Methylicorpusculum oleiharenae: one gene and its partner. The protein of the gene in region 2 interacts with the protein of the main gene of each other region in a pairwise test. Links are inferred from orthologs where the notes say so. Each region holds a gene or a part of one and is shown on either strand. Other genes may lie near its edges.

Region 1 (3,496 bases), 4.0 Mb from region 2 along the record:
TGTACTTGCAACGCGTGTTTCCATCGGTGAAAAATGTTTGAAATAACTATCAATGCCGTTAAACACAGCTCTGGCTAACGTATCCTGATGCGCACTATTCTTTAGCCTCTCCTCCTCCGTCGGATTGGAAATAAAGGCCATCTCAACCAAAATAGAAGGTACATCCGGTGATTTCAAGACTAAAAACTCGGCCTTTTGAACCGCATTCTGATGAACCTGACCTGCTTTTTTCAAGCTTTTCAAAACAGTCGAGGCTGCGTTAACACTGGCTTCCTGGGTAGCCGTCTGTGAAAGATCAAGTAAAACTTTGGCTAACACATCATCTTTGTCAACCAGACTGACGCCTCCGATCAAATCCGCTGCATTTTCCTGGTCCGCCAGCCAACGAGAAGCCTCGTTACTAGCCCCTGCAGTAGACAGCGTAAAAACCGAGGCACCTTGTACATCGGCCTGCTGGAATGCATCGGCATGTATCGAAACGAATAAATCGGCATTGGCGTCTCTAGCGATATTCATACGCTCCCTGAGACTGATGTAGTAATCCCCTTTTCGGACTAATACCGCTTTCATTCCGGATTTAGCGTTGATCATTCCGGCCAGTTTTTTGGCAATAGCCAAAGTCACTTCTTTTTCATGCGTACCTTTTGGGCCATGAGCACCAGGATCCTCACCGCCATGTCCGGCATCAATCGCGATAACGATATCCCCTGCTCTTTCAGCAGCCGATTTTGTTTGCAAAAGAGGTTCCTTTGCCTCAACTTCGTTTTTTACGGATAACGTTTCTGCTTGTGAAGCGGCTTTTTCAACCGGAGCCGGAGTAGGTTCTTTCGCAGCCACTGTTACCGGTTTTTCAGAAGTAAAATCCTTCTTGGAATCGCTTTCTACCTTAACCGGTTTCTCTGTTTCTTTAGTCACAGCTGCTGATACCGATTCACTAGCCGGGACGGTTTTAGCCATACGCGGTTTGGATGCTTTATCCGGATCAACGCCTTTAGGAAAAAAATCAACAATCAATTGATGGCCTTTAGCTTTTCCACCCGATACAGGAGAAACCCTGGGTGTTCCGGATTTTTTCAAATCAATAACCACTCTCAAATCACCCTCGTTACGCAAAGCGCTTCTAACTCTTGAAAACAAAGGATGATTGTTTGAAGGCTGGTCTAATGGCCCTGATAACCTGACATTTTTGAAATCGATCACCATGCGCGGCGGATTATCCAGTAAAAAAACCTGTTGATCAGACTCTGCAGTGAGATCAAAAACCATTCGAGTGTGATCGGACGCTATCCAGTGGTGTAATGCATTCAAACCCGCCTGATCTGCATGAACACAAAATGTTATCAATTGCAGTACCGGAATCATGAGGAGTTTCCAGACGCTATGCATATATTTACCTGAAATAATAATAAACTGGATTAAAGTATAACAATATGTCTTTGTTTTTTCATGTCAGTTTGGAATTATTTTTTTACCCCTCCTTCCTCCACTCCATTTGCATCGAACGGCCTTGTGCCAGTAAATCCAGACGGATCAGAAGGTCGGCCTCGGGCAAAATGCCCAGCCCCATTTCAGGCCATTCAAACAAACAGACCGCCTCTTGCGCCAGATAATCTTCGATGCCCATCCAGATCAATTCTTCAGGGTCTCTGATCCTATATAAGTCAAAATGAAATAGTGTGCGATCGCTGGTTAAATACTCCTCGACGACGGTATAGGTTGGGCTTTTCACCACCCCCTGATAACCGGCAGCCCTCAACAAACCTCTGACAAAGGTTGTCTTGCCCGCCCCCAGTTCACCCTGCAGGTAAACGATGCATTTTTTCGGCAACAGCGGCCATAAATCTGCACCAGCCGCTTCGGTTGCTTCGGTATCTTGCAGTTCGACGATCACTCGTTCACCAACTGTCTCAGATAAGACATTAAATCCCCCGCCAACAAGCCTCTTTCACCGCCCGCCTGGGCAGCCAAATCGCCGGCCAGTCCATGAATATATACCCCTTGTTCGGCGGCGGTCTGCAAACTTAATCCTTGGGCAATTAAGCCTCCAATCACTCCGGAAAGCACATCTCCCATGCCCCCGGACGCCATACCGGGATTACCCGTGGGTGAAATGGCGATATCGGTTTTATTGGCAACTAAAGAACCTGCACCTTTTAATACAACAATACCGCCATAGGCTTTTTGCATTTCACTGACGGCATAAAACCGGTCAGCTTCAATAGCGGCAATCGATGCGGTCAACAATCTTGACGCTTCGCCAGGGTGCGGCGTCAGCACCCAGTTGTCACGGTGGACAGTCCCCCTGGACAATATAGTGAGTCCATCCGCATCCATCACAATCGGTTTGTCAGACTGCAAAACCGCATCAAACAAAGACCGACCCCAAAGCTGGCTGCCCAGCCCGGGCCCCAACACAATGACACTGGCACGCTTGATTCGCTCACTCAACTGATAAGCATCAGAAATGCCATGGCACATGATCTCCGGCCTATCCAGATTCAAAGTCAATGCGTGCTCGGGCCGTGTTGCGACAGTCACCAGACCCGCCCCTATTCGCAGCGCGGCTTCGGCCGCCAATCTTACCGCCCCCGAAAAACCATAATCGCCACCAACAATCAGTACATGGCCGTTTACCCCCTTGTGCGCGCAGCGGCTCCGGCGTGCAAACGGAATACGCATCAACCGGCGCGCTGAACAGTGCTGCCTTTCGTAAACTTGCTGAGGAATATCGAGATCCGAAAAAAGGATGGTTCCGCAGAAATCCGCCGCATCGCCCGTGAATAGGCCTTGTTTAAGCCCAACCAGGGATACGGTGTAATCAGCTTTGACAGCCTCCCCCATCACTTTGCCTGTATCGGCGTTTAGGCCTGAAGGTATATCCGCCGCTATCACCGGACTTGCAGAGGCGTTGATTGCGTTAATGGCCTTTGCATAAAGTCCTGAAACAGGCCGATCCAACCCTGAGCCCAATAAGGCATCTACAATTAAATCTGTTTCAAGCGCAGAGTCCGGCGTGAATGGTTTAAAAATCCCGCCAGCAAGTGTGTAAGCCTCAAAAGCCAGACGGGCATCGCCCTTGAGTGCCGCACCGTCAACAATCGGGTAAACACAGGCGTTTATACCCGCTTCCAATGCAAGCCTTGCAACTACGTAACCGTCCCCGCCATTATTGCCGCCGCCGCAAAAAACAGCCCAATTCCGGCAATCAGGACAGTTGCTTACTATGGTATTAAAAATAAAGTCGCCAGCCCTTGACATCAACTCATAGCCGGTAATGCCGTATTCCTCGATCGCAATTCTATCGAATGTTCTTACTTGATTAACACGATAAAGTTCTATAGGTAGATCTTGCATGATATGTTTACTTAAATTGTTAAAACCTGATTAAGTATTGATTATTTTCTATTATTTGCCATGAACAAACAAACTCTCACCGATTTTGCCGGACTAACCCATCAGATCAAGACCTGGGGTCTTGAGTTAGGCTTTCAGCAAG
Region 2 (3,496 bases):
AAGGGGGTAACCCTGCCCTTGAATAATTGAGCCAAATCATTTGCCACCACAAAGGCCTTGACGCTAAATTCGGAGAAATCAACGGGAACAATAATTTTGCATGCGTTCAAACTGTTATTCATGAAATTTTTCTCAATAGTCCTAGATATCAATGGATGGATAGCGTGTCATACCAACCACTTGAGACAAAACCGGAAGATGGTAATCAGATAACTTAAAGTGATGAATGCAGTATTTCACTTAAAAATAACCTTTCCTTCACCATTCGGTTGGTCTTGAAACTCAAGCGGTTTTAAAATCGTATTTAAATATATTATCGACCTCGAAATCAGGATACAGCGTTATCAGTGGATTGAGCAAGCCATCCGATAATCCGTAAACCCATCCATGCAAAACCGGACGTTTATGCTCGTGCCAGGATTTTTGCACTATCGAGGTGTAAGCCAGCGTATTGATTTGTTCGATGATATTTAACTCCACCAGCCTGTTAACACGCTGTTCTTCAGTCGGCAAAGCATCGACTTCATTTTTATGCAGGCGGTAAATATCCTTAATATGCAGCAGCCATTTATTGGTAATCATTAATTCCGTATGCTGCCTATTTAAAGCCGCTTTAACACCACCGCAATTATAATGACCGCAAACGATAATATGCTTAACTTCCAGAACATTAACCGCATACTGCAAGACACTGAGACAATTAAAATCTGTAGAAATCATCTGGTTAGCGATATTTCTATGAATAAACATCTCGCCGGGAGCTGCTTTTACAATGATTTCAGCGGGAACGCGACTGTCAGAACATCCAATCCATAAAAATTCCGGTTTTTGTTCTTTGGCTAAGTTTTTAAAAAAATCAGGATCTTCTGTCTTGACTTCAGTAGCCCAAGCTTTATTTTCCGCCAGGAGTTTTTCAAACGATTTCATAATGGCTCCTTCTTGCTAAGCCTTGAAAATACAAATGGTTCAGACAAATTCTTTTCAAGAATGTGTCATGAAACAAGATATGAACAAAGCGGTCGATAATTAGACTAGCTGAAAAGTAGTTTTTAATCGATACTTTATTTGAGGGCCATTGTATTAACGAAACCTTACACGAACCTTTCCAACGGGTGCTTATTGAAAACAGGGCTCTAAATATCCATAGGGTTAGTGCCGAAAATAACCGATTCAAAAAGCTGATAGGTCATTTATGGCAAGACTTTTCATACTTGAATCATAAAAAATGAGAAAAAATACTTAGCAGCCCGTTTTTAAAAGACAAAAAAGTGAATTGCTCACATTTTTTATTCAATATCCGGGTTAACCTGTGTTCCGTTCTATATTCAGTAAGGATGTGTTATGAAAAAGATCGCTCATTACAACTATTGCTCTAGATGCGGAGACGACCTTGACACACAAGAGGAAATTGCCATTTCGGCTAATCCGGTTTGTCCATGGTGCCAGCTTATGCAAGCAGAAGCCTACGAAATTAACTGGCATAGCCAACAAACCAGGACAATTAACCTGAAAATTTACAATAAGTAAGATGACTTGATTGAACAAATACTGAAGTAATAAACGCTTTGGTTACATCATTCTTTGCCTGACCACTTCATAGAGAAACACGCCGGTCGCCACCGAAAGATTCAAACTTTCAATCTTGCCCAACATCGGCAGCTTAACCAGCATATCGCATTCTTCCCTGGTCAAACGTCTAAGACCTTTCCCTTCAGCACCAACAACCAAAGCCATAGGGACTTTTAAATCAGCCTGATAAATCGTTTGATTACCATCCCCTGCTGCACCCAAAATCCAAAGCCCTTGATCTTTAAGCCAGCGAAGTGTTCTGGCCAGATTGGTAATTTGATAAACAGGCACCGTTTCAGCCGCACCACTTGCCACTTTACAAACAGTAGGGGTAATTCCTGTTGCGTTATCTTTGGTGATAATGACGCCATTCACACCTGTAGCATCGGCCGTGCGTAAGCAAGCGCCCAGATTATGCGGGTCCTGAACATTATCCAACACCAGAAAAAGAGGCGGTGTCGTGATGTTCAGCAGGTCGGTTTTCAATTCATCTTCAGATTTAGCAGCGGGCATCTCAATTTCTATCACAATGCCCTGATGATTAGTGCCTCCGGCTAATCGATCCAGTTTTTTACGATCGGCTTTTTCAGTATTTAAGCCCAAGTCGCCCAGTTGCTTGATGATTTCGGATAAACGTTTATCTTGCCGGTGACTGTCCACCCACACTTGTAAAATATTTTCCGCTGAGTAATCAAGAGCCGCCTGAGCCGAATGGAGTCCGTATATTTTTGTTAATTTCACTTGGAGCGCCGTTTCCTTTTGTTTTTAATCGCTGCTGATCCGGTTTTTTTAAAAAGCTCGAAATCAATTTTCTTTTCGTCCAGATCGACTCTGACAACCTTGACCTGCACAGAATCACCCAACCGATAGCGCATGCCAGTGCGTTCACCTATCAATTGATGACTGGAGGGGTCGAATTTGAAAAAATCCTGCGCCAGATTGGATACATGCACCAAGCCTTCAACATAGATATCAACCAATTCAACGAAAAAACCGAATGAAGTTACGGCCGATATAATACCCGGAAACACCTCACCAACCTTATCCATCATGTATTCGCATTTCAGCCAATTGACCACGTCACGCGTCGCTTCATCAGCCCTGCGTTCGCACGAGGAGCAGTGCTCACCCAACGCAACCATGTCCGAAATGCCATAGAAAAAACTTTCAGGCGGTTTATTCTGCAACGCATGTTTGATCGCTCGGTGAACCAACAGATCGGGATAACGGCGTATCGGCGAAGTAAAATGCGCATACGCATCCAGAGCCAAACCGAAATGGCCTTTAATTTCTGGACTGTAAACGGCTTGTGACATGGAGCGAAGCAAAACTGTCTGGATCAAATGCGCATCCGGCCTGTCTTTGACAGACTCCAGTAATTTCATGTAATCCAAAGGTGTCGGTTGCGCTTCTCCTGACAGGTGAAGCCCTAATTCACCTAGAAAAGTTTTTAACGCCAGTAACTTTTCGGGACCGGGCCCTTCATGAATTCTCAGTAATTTTGGGATTTTTTTTCTGTTTAAAAACCGCGCAGCAGCCATGTTGGCGGTTATCATGAACTCCTCAATCAGCTTATGCGCATCATTTCGGACGACGGGAACGATTTTTTCAATTTTTCTCTCGGCGCCAAACAGGATTCTGGTTTCCTGGGTGTCAAAATCCATTGCCCCCCTCTCCTCTCTTCTTTGACGCATTGCTTTAAAGAGCGAGTAGGTTTCGTTTAGATGAGGCACCAGCGGTTTATATTTCTTCTTCAGTGCCTGATTATCCTCTACGAGAATTTGGGCCACTTCGGTGTAGGTTAATCTGGCATGAGAGCGCATTACCGCCTCATAAAAACTGGATCTCAACACAGTCCCTTCAGTGTTGATAACCAGCTCACAGACCATGCAAAGACGGTCAACGTCCGGATTCAGAGAACATAAGC

The links. Proteins that work in one complex are often made in the same cells at the same time.
Region 1: the proteins of rlmB (region 2) and tsaE interact in binary tests that used the Escherichia coli proteins (3 or more experiments, as listed by UniProt). The link is inferred for Methylicorpusculum oleiharenae from one-to-one orthologs.

What each region holds. Positions count from the first base shown.
Region 1 is NZ_WUTY02000001.1:166,981-170,476, forward strand. Bases 181-3,179 are described here. They hold tsaE (tRNA (adenosine(37)-N6)-threonylcarbamoyltransferase complex ATPase subunit type 1 TsaE), read right to left. Parts: upstream 1,892-3,179; coding sequence 1,469-1,891; downstream 181-1,468. Other genes in these bases: GO003_RS00855 (N-acetylmuramoyl-L-alanine amidase), read right to left, coding at 181-1,362; GO003_RS00865 (NAD(P)H-hydrate dehydratase), read right to left, coding at 1,888-3,179. Outside these bases: more of GO003_RS00855, read right to left, coding at 1-180; more of GO003_RS00865, read right to left, coding at 3,180-3,354; tRNA epoxyqueuosine(34) reductase QueG, read left to right, coding at 3,415-3,496. UniProt on the Escherichia coli protein: Required for the formation of a threonylcarbamoyl group on adenosine at position 37 (t(6)A37) in tRNAs that read codons beginning with adenine.
Region 2 is NZ_WUTY02000001.1:4,210,459-4,213,954, forward strand. What follows is about bases 441-3,439. They hold rlmB (23S rRNA (guanosine(2251)-2'-O)-methyltransferase RlmB), read right to left. Parts: upstream 2,311-3,439; coding sequence 1,570-2,310; downstream 441-1,569. Other genes in these bases: can (carbonate dehydratase), read right to left, coding at 441-927; rnr (ribonuclease R), read right to left, coding at 2,307-3,439. Also shown: GO003_RS18890 (universal stress protein), read right to left, coding at 1-122; more of can, read right to left, coding at 283-440; more of rnr, read right to left, coding at 3,440-3,496. UniProt on the Escherichia coli protein: Specifically methylates the ribose of guanosine 2251 in 23S rRNA.